One region of the Pantoea sp. YU22 genome, then DNA from elsewhere that is predicted to be linked to it. Evidence: predicted binding sites of a transcription regulator. Region 1 holds the regulator's gene; each other region holds the start of a gene.
What was found. The regulator ArgR, encoded in region 1, controls arginine synthesis, uptake and breakdown. The targets are predictions, from matches to a motif close to ANTGAATAAAAATACANT.
Positions count from the first base shown of each region.

Region 1 (5,424 bases):
TGAATGGTCGAAGCTGCAGTGGCTGGTCGCCGCGCTTGGTGTGGGACTCGGTTTTGGCCTGCAGGAGATTTTCGCCAACTTTATCTCCGGCCTGATTATTTTGTTTGAAAAGCCGATTCGTATCGGCGATACGGTGACGATCCGCGATCTTACCGGCAGCATTACGCGCATCAATACGCGCGCTACCACCATTATCGACTGGGACCGTAAAGAGATCATTGTTCCGAACAAAGCCTTTATCACCGAACAGTTCGTCAACTGGTCGCTCTCCGACTCGGTGACACGCGTAGTATTGACGATTCCTGCGCCCGCGCATGTGGACAGCGAAGAGGTGACAACGGTACTGAGGCAGGCGTGCGAGCGCTGTAGTTATGTGCTGGATGTGCCGGCCCCGGACGTCTTCCTGGTTGATTTGCAGCAGGGTATCCAGCTGTTCGAGCTGCGTATCCATGCTGCGGAGATGGGTCACCGCATGCCGCTGCGTCATGAGCTGCACCAGCTGATCCTGAAAGGCTTTGCCGAGCACGGCATCGAAATGCCCTTCCCGCCTTTCCAGGTGCGTATGGAGACGCTGGGTAAAAAGTCACCCGCCAGCAACGGCTCGCCGTCATCGCGTACGTTTAAATCGGGTGGGCTTTAACTGAAACGCCGCGCTACGTTATAACCGCGCGCAGTCAGGCTTATATTCTTCCCGGTAAACAGAGGCCCGCGAATGCGGGCCTCGTCAGAAGAGAAATAGCGCTAAACCGGCGCGCTTACTGCTTCACAAACTCTTCGCCCTGCGCGATATCTTTTCTCAGCGTCTCCAGCATGCCGTTTAACGCCTGCTTTTCAAACTCGCTGAGCGAGCCGATAGCGCGTCGCTCCGCAATACCCTTTTTGCCCAACAGCAGCGGCTGCGAGAAGAAGCGGGCATACTCGCCATCTCCTTCTACGTAGGCGCACTCGACGATGTTCGCCTCGCCCTGTAGCGCGCGTACCAGCGATAAGCCGAAGCGCGCCGCCGCCTGGCCCATCGACAGCGTCGCGGAGCCGCCACCCGCTTTCGCCTCGACCACTTCCGTACCAGCATTCTGAATACGTTTTGTCAGGCTGGCGACCTCTTCGTCGCTGAAGCTCACCCCTTTCACCTGTGATAACAGAGGCAGGATAGTGACGCCGGAGTGACCGCCAATCACCGGCACCTCAACCTCATTCGGCTGTTTGCCTTTCAGTTCAGCGACAAAGGTATTCGCGCGGATGATATCCAGCGTTGTGACGCCGAACAGACGATTTTTGTCATACACCCCATGTTTTTTCAGCACGTCAGCCGCGATCGCCACCGTGGTGTTAACCGGGTTGGTGATAATGCCAATAAGCGCTTCAGGGGCGGTTTGTGCCACTTGCTCGATAAGGTTACGCACAATCCCTGCGTTGACGTTAAACAGATCGGCGCGATCCATGCCCGGCTTACGCGCCACACCCGCCGAGATGAGAATGACGTCCGCGCCATGCAGCGCAGGCGTCGCATCTTCGCCGCTAAAGCCCTGGATTTTGACTGCGGTGGGGATATGGCTGAGATCTACCGCCACGCCAGGCGTTACCGGCGCGATATCATAGAGCGTGAGTTCGGAACCCGCAGGAAGCTGGGTTTTTAACAGAAGGGCGAGCGCCTGACCGATTCCGCCAGCAGCGCCAAGAACGGCAACTTTCATTCTGTACTCCTTATTAAGGTGGGGCAGAGTAGAGCCGAATTTCCATCTGTGTCCAGACCTGAATCAACTTCTCAGACGATGACAAACCCACTGTTCATTATGCGTGCCGCAGCACTTAATCTTATGGGTTGCTACTTTGTCAGCACAACGCGCCTGAATGACCGACAACGATGTCGATAGCAGATAGAGCACGGCCGCGATAGCTATACATTCAGTACACCTCAATTGTATAACAATTCCGCAACCTTCGCTTACCCCGCCCGCACCGTTTTTGGTCTGCGCAGAAAATTTTGTTATCATGAGCGCCCGCAATACGCGGCGCCTGCCTGCTTCATCGACCAATTGCATAAAAATTCATTCATATGCATAATAATTTATCTGCCGTCGGCGGGCGTTCGGCATTTTTCTTTACTGGTAGCTTATGCGAAACCCATCAAAACAAGACGAATTGATCAAAGCGTTTAAAGCCTTATTGAAACAAGAGAAATTCAGTTCTCAAGGCGAGATTGTGCAGGCGCTGCAGGAAGAAGGCTTCGACAATATCAATCAGTCGAAGGTCTCTCGTATGCTGACTAAATTCGGCGCGGTGCGCACGCGCAACGCCAAGATGGAGATGGTTTACTGTCTGCCTGCGGAACTTGGCGTGCCAACCACTACCAGCCCGTTAAAAAACCTGGTGCTGGATATCGACTATAACGATGCGCTGATCGTGATCCGCACCAGCCCTGGCGCAGCGCAGCTGATTGCTCGCCTGCTCGACTCGCTGGGCAAAGCGGAAGGCATTCTCGGCACTATCGCTGGCGACGACACGATTTTTATTACGCCAGCGCGCGCTTTTACCGTCAGGAAGCTGCATAGCGCGCTTCTGACGGTGTTTGAACAGGAACTTTAACCGCTTTACGCGACCGGCACTCCGCGCTGCTGGTCGCTTCTCTGACGACAACATCCCTCTATTCCCTGCTAATTCTGTCAGTTGCCTTATTCATTTCCCTGCTGTTTTCGCTGCTGATGTTGGTCATACCTTTTAGCCTGCTTACCCTTTCGCGCTATTTTACGCTGCTTTACACTACGCAATTAGCGGCAACGCCCAGATCCAAATCAATAACCAGCCACATTCACCACGTTCTTTCGCACAAAAAGATAAAGTCACTTACCATTATGTTTTTAAAGGAATTTAAGGCTGAAAGGCTATTTTTTATCCGTTTTTTATAACTATAAAGAATAAAAATGAGTCATAAGGATAAAGAATAACAACTAAACATTATTAGGCAGGTATTAATTTCAGGCGTTATTAGTTCTATACTTCTTTTCGTGACGCAAATCACATCAAACAAAAAGACAAAAACAGACGACGAGGAAATATATATGAACGTTAAAACTACTATCGCAACCCTGAGTATTCTATCAGCACTGTCATTCGGCGCATTTGCAGCAGAATCTGTTAACTCGCAGCAGGCGCAAAATCTGCAGTCTATCGGTTCAGTAAGCGTAAGCGGCGTAGCCGGTTCTCCTGCACAAATCAATGACGAACTGAATGCGAAAGCAGAGCAGCAGGGTGCCAGCGCGTACCGTGTTATCGAGGCCTATAACAATGGCAACTACCACGCGACTGCTGAGCTTTATAAATAAGTTCGTTAACCAGACAACGTTGTAACGGCGACCTTATTGAAGCGCGCATTGCGCATCGGGTGCCTAATCGATGAATTCAGGAGAGTAGACCATGAAAACCAAATCCATTATCGCCTTAGCAAGTTTAACTGCCGTTCTGTCGTTCGGTGCCAGTGCAGCCAGCCTGGTATCAAATCAACAGGCTGAAACGCTGCAGCCGCTGAACCAGACTATCAGCATCAGCGGCCATGACGGCGACCAGACCAATATTCGTCAGGCGCTTTCTCAGAAAGCCGATGCGCAGGGCGCCAGCCACTATCGCATCATTGAGAATAACCAGGACGATACCTATCACGTCACGGCTGAGCTTTATAAATAATTAACCGATCGGGCGCCCATGCGACGCCTGGCTATATCGACGACCCGCACTCTGATGCCAACCGCAGGTTGTTGATTGTAATGAGGAGATGAATTATGAAAATCAAAACAACCATCGCAACCGTTAGTCTGCTTTCCGTAATCGCATTTGGCGCTCAGGCAGCGCAACTGATTACTGGCGATCAGGCGCAGACTATGCAGCCTGCGGGAACAGTGACCATCAGTGGTACAGCCGGCTCGCCGATGGATTATCGCGCGCAGCTTTCTCAGAAAGCCGATGAACAAGGTGCCAGCGCCTATAAAGTGATCGAAGCGCACACCGGCGACAGCTACCACTTCACTGCCGAACTTTATAAGTAATTCCTCGTCAACTACTGACGAACCCCTTGGCCCCGCTTGTCGGGGCCCTTTTTCGGGTTACTTAATATTAAAGCGGAGCTGGCCTTCCAGCTCCTCTTCCGCCTCGTCAAAGAGCAGTATCAGCGCACCATAGCGCCGCTTCTGCCCCTTTCCAAGATGAATAAATTCAATTTCCAGCGGCATCGGCAGCTCTTCGCCGGTGAGCACGTCCCATAACGCGTCCAGATCGCTGATGCGGTGCGCATTCAGAGCGAAGCGCTCGCTAAACTGACGAAAAAAATGCGACTGGTCGACAATCTCGTTAAAGTCGAAACGCTCGGTTTTCATAGTGAAGGCTCCTGTCCTTCCTTACCGGGCGGCCGGAGCCGCCCGCGCGTTAATTTTCGCTCAGGCCGCCAATATGCAGCGCTTTGACTTCCAGATACTCCTCCAGGCCAAGCACTGACCCTTCTCGTCCCAGCCCCGACTCTTTGACGCCGCCGAACGGCGCCAGCTCGGTCGATACCGCGCACTCGTTGATGCCAATCATGCCGCTTTCAAGCGCGGCCGAAACGCGAAAGACGCGCTGCAGGTTTTGGGTATAGAAATAAGCCGCCAGTCCGAATTCCGTATCGTTGGCGCGGCGAATGACCTCCGCCTCATCGCTAAAACGAAAACAGGCCGCTACCGGACCGAACGTCTCTTCCTGCGCCAGCTTCATCTCTTCGTGCGCGTCGGCAATGACCGTCGGCTGCCAGAAGTTGCCGCCCAGCGCGTGACGCTCACCGCCAGTGACGATCCGGCCGCCTTTGGCTTTCGCGTCTTTAACGTGCTCTTCCACTTTATCCACGGCGGAAGCCTCGATCAGCGGGCCTACCACCACGCCCTCTTCTGCGCCGTTGCCAACCTTAAGCTTTTTCACTTCGTCAGCCAGCTGATTCACGAATCGATCGTAAACGGCATCATGAATATAGAAGCGGTTAACGCTGACGCAGACCTGACCGGCATTGCGAAATTTATTGGCAATCGCGCCTTTCACCGCTGCGTCAATATCCGCATCGTCAAAGACGATATAGGGCGCATTGCCCCCCAGCTCCATCGATACCTTTTTCATCGTCTCGGCGGCGTTGCGCACCAGCGTCTTACCAACCTGGGTCGATCCGGTAAAGGAGATTTTCCGTACCGCCTTGCTCGCCATAATCGCATCGCTGATCGCGTGCGTATCGCCAGCCACCGCGTTAAGCACGCCATCCGGTACGCCTGCCTTTTTCGCCAGCGCCAGCAGCGCGAAGGCGCTCAGCGGAGTGTTGTTGGCTGGTTTGATAATGCCGGTGCAGCCCGCCGCCAGCGCCGGGCCGAGTTTGCGCGTTAACATCGCCATGGGGAAATTCCATGGCGTAATCGC
Region 1 covers NZ_RYDU01000024.1:31,295-36,718, reverse strand. Annotated here, with positions in the region: gene mscM (miniconductance mechanosensitive channel MscM) at 1-640, shown strand, start outside; gene mdh (malate dehydrogenase) at 756-1,694, opposite strand; gene argR (transcriptional regulator ArgR) at 2,116-2,586, shown strand; gene yhcN (peroxide/acid stress response protein YhcN) at 3,060-3,323, shown strand; gene EKL29_RS21105 (YdgH/BhsA/McbA-like domain containing protein) at 3,415-3,681, shown strand; gene yhcN (peroxide/acid stress response protein YhcN) at 3,777-4,040, shown strand; gene EKL29_RS21095 (barstar family protein) at 4,098-4,367, opposite strand; gene EKL29_RS21090 (NAD-dependent succinate-semialdehyde dehydrogenase) at 4,417-5,424, opposite strand, start outside.

Region 2 (5,424 bases), on a different contig from region 1:
AGGATAAACTGCGCCTTAACGTTGGCGTATTCGGACGGGTCGAGACGCTCTTTCTGCACGCGGGTCATATAGAGAATATCGGCGTGCGGGATCACCGCTTCGATGCTGTCGTGGCGTGACCAGACGATGCCGCGTTCGTCCAGCATATCGGTGATATAGGCGGGCATCGCCAGCGCGTCAGGCGCGATAAAGTAGAAGCGATTGCCGTCAAACTTCGCCAGCGCCTGCGTCAGTGAGTGCACCGTGCGGCCATATTTCAGGTCGCCGACCATGGCGATGCTCAGGTTATCCAGACGGCTCTGCGTTTCGCGAATGGTGAAGAGATCCAGCAGCGTCTGCGTCGGATGCTGGTTGGCGCCGTCCCCGGCGTTGAGGATCGGTACGCCGCCGGAAAATTCAGTGGCGAGGCGCGCCGCGCCCTCCTGCGGATGACGCATTACGATGGCGTCAACGTAGGTGCCGATAACGGAAATCGTATCCGCCAGCGTTTCGCCCTTCTTGCCGAGCGAGGTATTACTGCCGTCGGCAAAGCCCACCACCGACGCGCCCAGACGGTGAATAGCCGTTTCAAACGACAGGCGCGTGCGCGTCGAGGCTTCAAAGAAGCAGCTGGCGATAACCTTATGCTTTAGCAGCTCCGGCTGCGGACTGGCTTTCAGCCGCGCGGCGGTGTGCAGCACCAGCTCCAGTTCGTCGCGGCTGAGATCGTTAATGGAAATAATGTGCTTGCGATATAACGGGTTAGCCATAGCTCGCTCCTCTGCGCTACCGAATTGCGGACAAAAAAAAGCCCCTGCTTAAGGGGCTTTTTTTACGATCGGGTTGATGACGGAAAAAACAGGGGCACCGCCTGCGTTCAGGCGTGATGTCGCGTGAATGTTTGCGCTGCGCTGTTGCATGCTTCCTCCGGCAAATTGGGGCGCATTATACCCGTCCGGCATTTTGCATCAAGCGAAAACGTTTGCGGGGCGCCTGCTGACTTATGCCTGGCTAAGCGTCGCCACCATGACCGCTTTGATGGTGTGCATACGGTTTTCCGCCTGGTCGAACACGATGCTGTGCTCTGATTCAAAGACCGCGTTGCTGACTTCCATACCGTCGTGCAGGCCATACTGTTCGGCCATCTGGCGGCCCAGCGTGGTCTGATCGTCATGAAACGCAGGCAGACAGTGCAGGAATTTTACCTGCGGATTGCCGGTCAGCTGCAGCATCGCCTGATTCACCTGATAGCCGCGCAGCAGCGCGATGCGCTCTTCCCATACCGCTTTCGCCTCACCCATAGAGACCCAGACATCGGTATAGATAAAGTCCGCACCCTTGACGCCTTCGGCGATATCTTCGGTCAGCGTGATTTTACCGCCGGTTTTCTGCGCCGCCTGGCGGCAGGCCTCGACCAGCTCCTGCTCCGGCCAGCAGCCCTTTGGCGCGACCAGACGCAGATCCAGCCCGGTTACCGCCGCGGCCTCCAGCATGCTGTTGCCCATGTTGTTGCGCGCGTCGCCGACGTAGACCAGCGTCATCTCATGCAGCGCTTTGCCCGGCAGGTGCTCCCGCATCGTGAGAAGGTCGGCCAGCAGCTGAGTAGGATGAAATTCGGTGGTCAGGCCGTTCCATACCGGCACCCCGGCAAATTCCGCCAGCGTCTCCACCAGCGCCTGGCCGTAGCCGCGATACTGGATGCCGTCATACATGCGCCCCAGCACGCGCGCGGTATCCTTCATCGACTCTTTATGGCCGATCTGGCTGCCGCTCGGGCCGAGGTAAGTAACGTTAGCGCCCTGATCGTATGCGGCAACTTCGAAAGAGCATCGGGTACGGGTCGAGTCTTTTTCGAAGATGAGCGCGATGTTTTTACCTTTCAGGCGCGGCGTTTCGTTACCGTTTTTTTTAGCGTGTTTTAATTCAGCGGCGAGGTCGAGCAGGGAAGTGATATCGGCCGGGGTGAAATCCAGCAGCCGAAGGAAGTGGCGTTGAAAAAGCTGACTCATAACGGGCTCCAGTGCATCCATTCTGATTGAATGAAAATTCAATTTAAACGTATGAATATTCATTTTCAACCCCAGCGTAAAGAAACTTTCCGTTTTGAGTAGTGGCGCGCCGGGCAGTGTGGGAAAATACTTGTTTATTGCCGAACACTGAGGGGAATTCGCCATGGCATATGAAGCATTGCTGGAAGAGCAGCGTGAAGAGACACGCCTGATCATTGATGAGCTGCTGGAAGATGGCAGCGATCCGGATGCGCTCTATACCATTGAACATCATCTCTCCTGCAACAACTTCGACTCGCTGGAGAAAGCGGCAGTCGACGCGTTCAAGCTGGGTTATGAAGTGACCGAGCCGGAAGAGCTGGAGCTGGAGGACGGCACCACGGTAATGTGCGTCGATATCCTCAGTGAATCGGCGCTGAAACCTGAGCTGATCGATGCGCAGGTAGAGCAACTGGTTAATCTGGTGGGCAAATATAATGTCGACTACGACGGCTGGGGCACCTACTTTGAAGATCCCGACGCCGAAGACGAAGATGACGACGAAGAGGGCGACATTATCGACGGCGACGAAGATACCGGCGTACGTCACTGATTTTCCTGGCGGAGCCTCGCGCTCCGCCTTTCTGTTTTCTGCTTTCTGCCTTTTAAACTGCCATGAACTACGCACCGCTGCTTGAGCCTGTCTATCAGTTTTTACTCTGCCGCACGCCACAAGCCTGGATTGACGAGGCGCGCAAACCGGAAAACCTGACGCTGCTGCTGACCGACCATCTGGTTTGCGAGCTGAAAGCGGCGCAGACCGCCACCTGGCTGATCCGTAAATATGTCGCCGACAAGCCGAGCGGCGAGGCGATCCTCGCCTGGCTTAAGCCCTATGAAGATTTTATTTTCCGCGAGCACCCCGACAGCCAGTTTATTCAGGCCCATAAGAATCTGTCTAAAAGCATTATCGTGCGCAACGAGCTGCCCTGGGCGGACGATCTGGTAGAGAAAATGGTGCTGCTGATTAAAGAGGAGCTGCACCACTTTTATCAGGTGTGGGAGATTATGCAGGCGCGCGGGTTGCCCTATAAAAAGATTACCTCCAGCCGCTACGCCAAAGGACTGCTGCGCGAGATCACTACCCACGAGCCCGATACGCTGGTGGACAAGCTTATCTGCGGTGCCTATATCGAAGCGCGCTCCTGCGAACGCTTTGCCAGCCTGGCGCCCTGGCTGGATGCGGAGCTGGAGAAGTTCTATATCTCGCTGCTGCGTTCGGAAGCACGCCACTATCAGGACTATTTAGCCCTGGCGGCGCAGATCTCGCCGAAAGATATCACGCCGCGCGTGCGCGCCATTGGCGAAGCGGAGGCGAAGCTGATTAGCGAACCGGACCCGGAGTTGCGTTTTCACAGCGGCGTGCCGGCATTCTGACAGGCAAAGCGCGGCTACAGCGCTTTCAACATTCTGTATTCGCAGTCGCCATGGCCGGTACAGCCGAGCGCACTGTCGATGCGCTCAAATCCCAGCGATTCATACAGCTTAATGGCGCGCGTTAAGCTGCCGGTGGTTTCCAGATAGCAGCGGCGGAAGCCGCGCTGACGCGCATGCTCCATGGCGCGCAGCGCCAGCTCGCGTGCTACGCCAAAGCCGCGCACCTCCGGCAGGAAATACATCTTTTGCAGCTCGCAGATATCGGGCGCGCTACAGGCGAGCGGGGCGATACCGCCGCCGCCCATGACCTTTCCCTGCTGCTCCACAATCCAGTAGGCGCTGTGTTCAGCGCTGTAAAGTTCGTACAGGCTGTCGAGCTGCGGATCGGCCACGGTATAGCCTTTGTCGGCGGTCAGGCCGAACTCCGCAGAGACGGTGCGGATCACCCGGGCGATATGGGGATTGTCGGCAGCGCTAATGGCGCGCAGCGTCAGTAAAGGCTGAGTTGCAGGGATCATAGCGAAATAACGTGGTTAACATCGGTTAGACATTCACCAGAAATAGCATTATCGTTGGACAAAAGCAATATTCATTATGGCGCATGGAGGCATTCAATGATTTTTCCCCGTATTTTTAAAATTATCAAAGAGCTTTTCCCGCTTTTTATTATTGCAGGTTTTATTAACGTATGGGGTTATTTAAAATGGATTGGTAGGCTGGATGTTTTTCCGCTTATCATTAATAACGCTTCTGGCGTAATTGCTGTACTCATTACCTCACTGCTTTTCTTTAGCGTTTTTTCCATGACGCTGCTTTTGCCTTCTGGATTTTGCACCCTGTCAGGAACGCAGAGTAAGAAAAAAACTAAATTAAAAATCAGATACAATGAGGGATGTTGCGCCATTACCGCACTGACTGCAGTGTTAGTGGCTTTTACACTTCTTTTTCTGGATAAGTTGCCAATTGGCTGGATAGTGGGGATTGCAGCTGCTGTCGCGTTGCTGGTGCATATTTATGTTAATAATAAACTCAACCGACAAAGACAGCAGCATCGTCGTTACCTGATAGCGTGCCGCGAAAGAATAAGAAGTCGCTCTGCGCCGCTAAAGCCAAACGTCAGACGGCGATTTGTGCTGGAAAAGTTCAAAGCGAGTGCGGTGTTTATTAATGTTTCTTACACCCTGTATGCGTTAATGGTCGCCCTGTTTTCCATTGTGCCTCTGGCCTTTCTGATGCAAGGTAATATCTATTTCTCACATGAGAAGCCGTGGGTGCAATATCTTATTATAGTCGCGATTTATATTTTGCTTTTCATGCCCGCTTTATTTTCACTTTTGACGAACAGAATCAAAGCTCAGCATGGCTTCAAAGCCGTCATGGCTTTTTTTCCGGCGCTGGTGATTGCCGTTTTCTCGCTATTTTCCGTTCAGCTTATCCAGATTAATCAGCGCTCCATCGAGATAGTCGGTATGGCGTTATGGCAAGAAAAAGTCTTCGCGTTTAAACATGAGAGCTTTCCCGACTACTATTTTCCGAACCAGATCTGGGGGGGCAGCAAAGTTATCGGCACGGAGCGTCTGACTGAAGGCATTGAGGCATTTTCAAACGGAGAAGTGCATCTTGTTTGTCCAAAACGCCTCAGAGCGCTGCGGGAAACGGCGTTGAAAAACAACGCGTTCACCTGGCAGACGGATGAAAACGCGAAAGCTGCGCTCACTGTCATGAGCCAGTACTGTTTGCTGGCGAAAAGCGATCAGGTCCGAACGGGCGCCGCGCTCACGACTCTTTTTAGATCGTCTGCACGTTGACGGCCTTATTCCTCCTGCGTCAGACAATAAAAAACCCCGCGCCGGGGCGCAGGGTTTTTTTACGGGCATGACGTAAATCAGAGCGCCGCGATCACTGCCTGCTGTTCAATCAGCTTCGCTTTTGACTGCTCCAGCTCGGCCACGCGCTCGCGCTCCTTCGCCACTACCGCTTCCGGCGCGCGCGAAACAAAGCCGTCGTTCGCCAGCTTGAC
Region 2 covers NZ_RYDU01000002.1:255,325-260,748, reverse strand. Annotated here, with positions in the region: gene pyrB (aspartate carbamoyltransferase) at 1-749, opposite strand, end outside; gene argF (ornithine carbamoyltransferase) at 981-1,988, opposite strand; gene rraB (ribonuclease E inhibitor RraB) at 2,152-2,580, shown strand; gene miaE (tRNA isopentenyl-2-thiomethyl-A-37 hydroxylase MiaE) at 2,643-3,404, shown strand; gene EKL29_RS05620 (GNAT family N-acetyltransferase) at 3,419-3,922, opposite strand; gene EKL29_RS05615 (hypothetical protein) at 4,019-5,212, shown strand; gene EKL29_RS05610 (valine--tRNA ligase) at 5,290-5,424, opposite strand, start outside.
Region 2: a site for ArgR is predicted at 2,014-2,031, ahead of argF (ornithine carbamoyltransferase). Genes of this name have one in related genera too.

Region 3 (5,424 bases), on a different contig from region 1:
CACGGCGCGACCACTTTCAGCTGCGGCGCCAGCGCGGTGTAGGTGGTCTCGAAACGCACCTGGTCGTTACCTTTGCCGGTCGCGCCGTGGCACAGCGCGTCTGCGCCCACTTTCAGCGCCAGTTCGACCTGGGCTTTGGCGATAATCGGACGCGCCATTGAGGTACCCAGCAGATAGGTGCCTTCATAGAGTGCGCCGGTCTGCAGCACCGGGTAAACGTAGTCGCTGATAAACTCTTCACGCAAATCGACAACGTGGCACTCAGACGCGCCAGACTGCAGCGCTTTCTTCTCCACGCCTTCCAGATCGCTACGCTCCTGGCCGATATCCGCCACGAACGCCACCACTTCACAGCCGCCGTAGTTCTCTTTCAGCCAGGGAATAATGGCGGAAGTATCCAGGCCGCCGGAATATGCCAGTACGATTTTTTTGATATTTTGCGTGCTCATGTCGTCATCCTAAATCTAAGTCGTTAAGCGAGGATCCGGGTGCCGATCGACACGCCGTTAAACAGGTCAGGCAGTTGCTCCGCGTGGCGCCAGCTGGCGATATCCACCGGGCGGCCCAGCGTACGCGCCGCGTCGAGCGCCGCGTTTACTTTTACAATCATGCCATCAGTAATGATGCCTTGCGCGATCAGCTGCTCCGCTTTTGCGGCCGTCATCTCTTCGATGCGCTGGCCTTTGCCGTCGAGGATGCCGCTCACGTCGGAGAGCAGCACCAGATCGGCGCCCAGCGTGGCCGCCAGCGCGGTCGCCGCCTGGTCGGCATTGACGTTCATCAGCTCGCCGCCGTCGGTAATGCCGATAGAGCTGACGATCGGCATATAGCCTGCGGCCAGCAGCGTGTTAATCAGCGCTGGATCGCCCGGTTCGGCGTGGCCGACGTGTCCCAGCTCTTCATCAAGCTGCGCCACGCTGACCAGATCGGCGTCGCCCAGACTCAGGCCGACCGCTTTAATGCCATATTTTTTCGCCCAGGCGAGCAGGGTTTTATTGGCCGTACCCGCCAGCGCACCGGTAATAATGTCGATCTGGTCGGCAGGCGTTACGCGCAGGCCGTTCTTCTTCTTCACCGGCAGCGAAAGCTTTTTCATCAGCTCGTCAACCACGCAGCCGCCGCCGTGAACGATCATCAGCGGGCGCTGATGCGCGCTGCGCCAGGCCAGCAATGCATCGAACAGCCGCGCCAGCGCTTCTTCGCTGTCGAGCAGCACGCCGCCCAGTTTGATAATTAATGGAGTTGTCATATGCATCCTTGTCCGTTAAATCAGTGACTGCGTTTCAGGGAAGCCGAAGCGAATATTCATACACTGCACCGCCTGCGAGGCGGCGCCTTTCAGCAAATTATCTTCCGCCGCGACGACGATCAGATGCTCGCCCTGCACCGCGAAGCCGATATCGCAGAACGGCTGGCCGATAACCGCTTTCAGCGCCGGCACGCCCTGCTCATAGACACGCACCAGCGGCTTGTCGTGATAGGCGCGGTGGAACGCCGCCGCGACGTCGTCATGGCTGACGCCCGGCTTCAGGCGACAGGTGATGGTCGCCAGAATGCCGCGCGGGAAGTTGCCGAGATGCGGCGTAAAAATTACCGGCGCGCCGAGATGCGCGACAATCTCCGGGTGGTGACGATGGGTAAACAGACCGTATGGCTGCAGACTCACTTCGCAAAAGCTGGTGGTAACGCTCGCCTTGCGTCCTGCGCCGCTTACGCCGCTGGTGGCGTTGATTACCGGCCACTGATCGGCGTTAAGCAGCTCGCCGTCGACCAGCGGTTTAAGCGCCAGCTGCGCCGCGGTGGGATAGCAACCCGGCACCGCCACCAGCTGCGCCTCTTTGACTTTGTCGTGGTTCCACTCCGCCAGACCGTAAACCGCTTTATCGAGCCAGTCGCCGTGCTGGTGAGTGAAGCCGTAATAGCGCTGATAAAATTCGCTGTCGTTAACGCGGAACGCGCCGGAGAGGTCGAACACGACGCAACCCGCGTCGAGGAAGGCTGGCGCCAGATCGTGACTGACTTCATGCGCGGTCGCCAGAAACACCACATCAACCTTGTCCGCCCACTCGGCCGCGCTGCTCAACGGCTGCAGCGGCAGATCCACCACGCCTTTCAGCTGCGGATGCAGATCCGACAGACGCTTTCCGGCATCCGGGCTTTGCGCTGAAACCGCCAAAGCGGTTATGTTCATATGTGGATGACGATTGAGGAAGGTGGCGAGCTCTACGCCAGCGTAACCACTGGCGCCAACGATCAGCGTATTCAACATCAGGCTGTATACCTTTTTACAGTCACACGTTCCGGGTCGCGGCCTTGCCCCGTTGCCCACGATGCCGTTTGCGGAGGATTTCTGCTTCCCAGCCAACCGGCGTTAATGTATTTTTATTCACTATTACTGCATGAATATTGATACATCCTAACTCAAGGACCGTCAACAGTGAAGACAAAATTACCGCCTTTTATCGAACTCTACCGCCAGCTGATCGCGACTCCGACCATCAGCGCGACCGATGCGGCGCTGGATCAGAGCAATGAAACTTTAATCAATTTGCTGGCAGGCTGGTTTCGCGACCTGGGCTTCAGCGTTGAAGTGCAGCCCGTGCCAGGCACGCGCCATAAATTCAATATGCTGGCGCGCACCGGCAGCGGCGCGGGTGGCCTGCTGCTGGCGGGACATACCGACACGGTGCCTTTCGACGAGGGGCGCTGGACGCGCGATCCCTTTACCCTGACGGAGCACGACAACAAGCTCTACGGGCTGGGCACCGCCGATATGAAAGGCTTCTTCGCCTTTATTCTCGACACGCTGCGCGATGTCGACGTCAGCAAACTCAGCAAGCCGCTCTATATTCTTGCCACTGCTGATGAAGAAACCACTATGGCGGGCGCGAAATATTTTTCTGAAACGGCGAACATTCGCCCCGACTGCGCCATTATCGGCGAGCCGACCTCGCTGAAGCCGGTACGCGCGCACAAAGGCCATCTGTCGCACGTTATCCGCGTACAGGGCCAGTCGGGCCACTCCAGCGATCCGGCGCGCGGCGTCAACGCCATCGAGCTGATGCACGATGCCATCGGTCATCTGATGCAGCTGCGCAATACCCTGAAAGAGCGCTATCACCACGACGGTTTCGCGATCCCTTATCCCACCATGAACTTCGGCCATATTCACGGCGGCGACGCGGCGAACCGCATCTGCGCATGCTGCGAGCTGCACATGGATATTCGTCCGCTGCCGGGCCTGACGCTAAGCGATCTGGAAGGGCTGCTGAACGAGTCGCTGGCACCGGTCAGCGCACGCTGGCCAGGACGCCTCACCGTCGGCGAGCTGCACCCGCCGATTCCGGGCTACGAATGTCCGGCCAATCACGAACTGGTCGCCGTGGTGGAAAAACTGCTCGGCACGCCGACCGAGGTCGTCAACTACTGCACCGAAGCGCCTTTTATCCAGGAGCTGTGTCCGACGCTGGTTCTGGGGCCGGGATCGATCAACCAGGCGCACCAGCCTGATGAATTTATCGATACCGCATTTATTAAGCCGACTCGATCGCTGATCGCGCAGGTTGTACAGCATTTTTGCCACTGATACGCAATAAACAGGGCAATTCACTGTTAAGAAAGTAAATTTCCTGGTCTAAACGCGGGATTTGTTGATAAGAATAACTTATCCCGCTCCCGTCAAATTAAAATCTTTGAATTTCCGCTAGTTAGATGCATGTTACCGGGCGTTCAAGCGCATTGACGCCGCCGGGTTTACGTGGCTAGATAAAAGCCGATGTTATGCCCGGTGGGTGATTACTCATGCAGTTCCGGCTTTGCCGCGCGCTGTGGGTGTAGAAGTTTACAAAGACGATAAGGGTGTCAGGGTCACATGAACGAACAATATTCCGCAATGCGAAGTAATGTCAGTATGCTCGGCAAACTGCTCGGGGATACGATCAAGGATGCACTAGGAGAGAACATCCTCGACCGGGTGGAAACTATCCGCAAACTCTCAAAGTCATCCCGTGCGGGAAATGACACTCATCGCAAGGAACTGCTTAACACGCTGCAAAATCTGTCGAACGACGAACTGCTGCCTGTCGCGCGCGCTTTTAGCCAGTTTCTTAACCTGACCAACGTCGCCGAACAGTATCAGACCATTTCGCGCAGCGGCGATGGCGCGAACCATCCCGAACTGCTGAAAACCACCTTCGATCGCCTTAAGCAGCAGCCTGACGTCAGCGAGAATGATATTCGCGCAGCGATCGAGTCGCTGTCGCTGGAGCTGGTGCTGACTGCGCACCCGACAGAGATCACTCGCCGCACGCTGATCCATAAGCTGGTCGAGGTAAACAGCTGCCTGAAGCAGCTCGATCACAGCGATATCTCAGACTATGAACGCAACCAGATTATGCGCCGCCTGCGTCAACTGGTGGCGCAGGCGTGGCACACCGATGAGATCCGTAAATACCGTCCAACGCCGATCGACGAAGCTAAATGGGGTTTCGCCGTGGTGGAGAACAGCCTGTGGGAAGGCGTGCCTGCTTTTCTGCGCGAGCTGAACGAACAGGTTGAAGAGGCGTTCGGCGTCACACTGCCGGTAGATTTCGTGCCGGTAAAATTCACCTCCTGGATGGGCGGTGACCGCGACGGCAACCCGAACGTTACCGCCACAGTGACGCGCCACGCCATGCAGCTCAGCCGCTGGAAAGCCGCCGATCTCTTTTTACGCGATATCGGCGTGCTGATCTCTGAGCTTTCAATGTCTGAATGCAGCGAAGAGGTGCGCGAGCTGTGCGGCGATCCAGAGGCGATTGAGCCTTACCGTGTCATCCTGAAGCGTATGCGCAGCCAGCTGCTTACGACGCAATCCTGGCTTGAACGCCGCCTGAAAGGCGAGCGTCTGCCGCGCCCGGCCGATCTGCTGGTTTCCAACGATCAGCTGTGGGATCCGCTTTACGCCATTTATCAGTCGCTGCAGCAGTGCGACATGGGCATTATCGCCAACGGTCAGCTGCTGGATACGCTGCGCCGCGTGAAGTGCTTCGGCGTGCCGCTGGTGCGCATCGATCTGCGTCAGGAGAGTACGCGTCATACCGAAGCGATTGCTGAAGTGACCCGCTATCTCGGCCTCGGCGACTATGAAAGCTGGTCGGAAGCGGATAAACAGGCTTTCCTGGTGCGCGAGCTGAATTCCAAACGGCCGCTGCTGCCACGTCACTGGGAGCCGAGCGACGAAACGCGCGAAGTGCTGGAGACCTGCCGCGTCGCTGCTGAGGCGCCGCAAGGCTCTATCGCGGCCTACGTAATTTCCATGGCGAAAACCCCGTCCGACGTGCTGGCTGTGCATCTGCTGCTGAAAGAAGCGGGCATCACCTTCGCCATGCCGGTCGCGCCGCTGTTTGAAACCCTAGACGACCTCAACAACGCCAACGACGTGAT
Region 3 covers NZ_RYDU01000011.1:11,376-16,799, forward strand. Annotated here, with positions in the region: gene EKL29_RS15230 (argininosuccinate synthase) at 1-449, opposite strand, end outside; gene argB (acetylglutamate kinase) at 473-1,249, opposite strand; gene argC (N-acetyl-gamma-glutamyl-phosphate reductase) at 1,265-2,269, opposite strand; gene argE (acetylornithine deacetylase) at 2,438-3,586, shown strand; gene ppc (phosphoenolpyruvate carboxylase) at 3,872-5,424, shown strand, end outside.
Region 3: a site for ArgR is predicted at 2,374-2,391, ahead of argC (N-acetyl-gamma-glutamyl-phosphate reductase). Genes of this name have one in related genera too.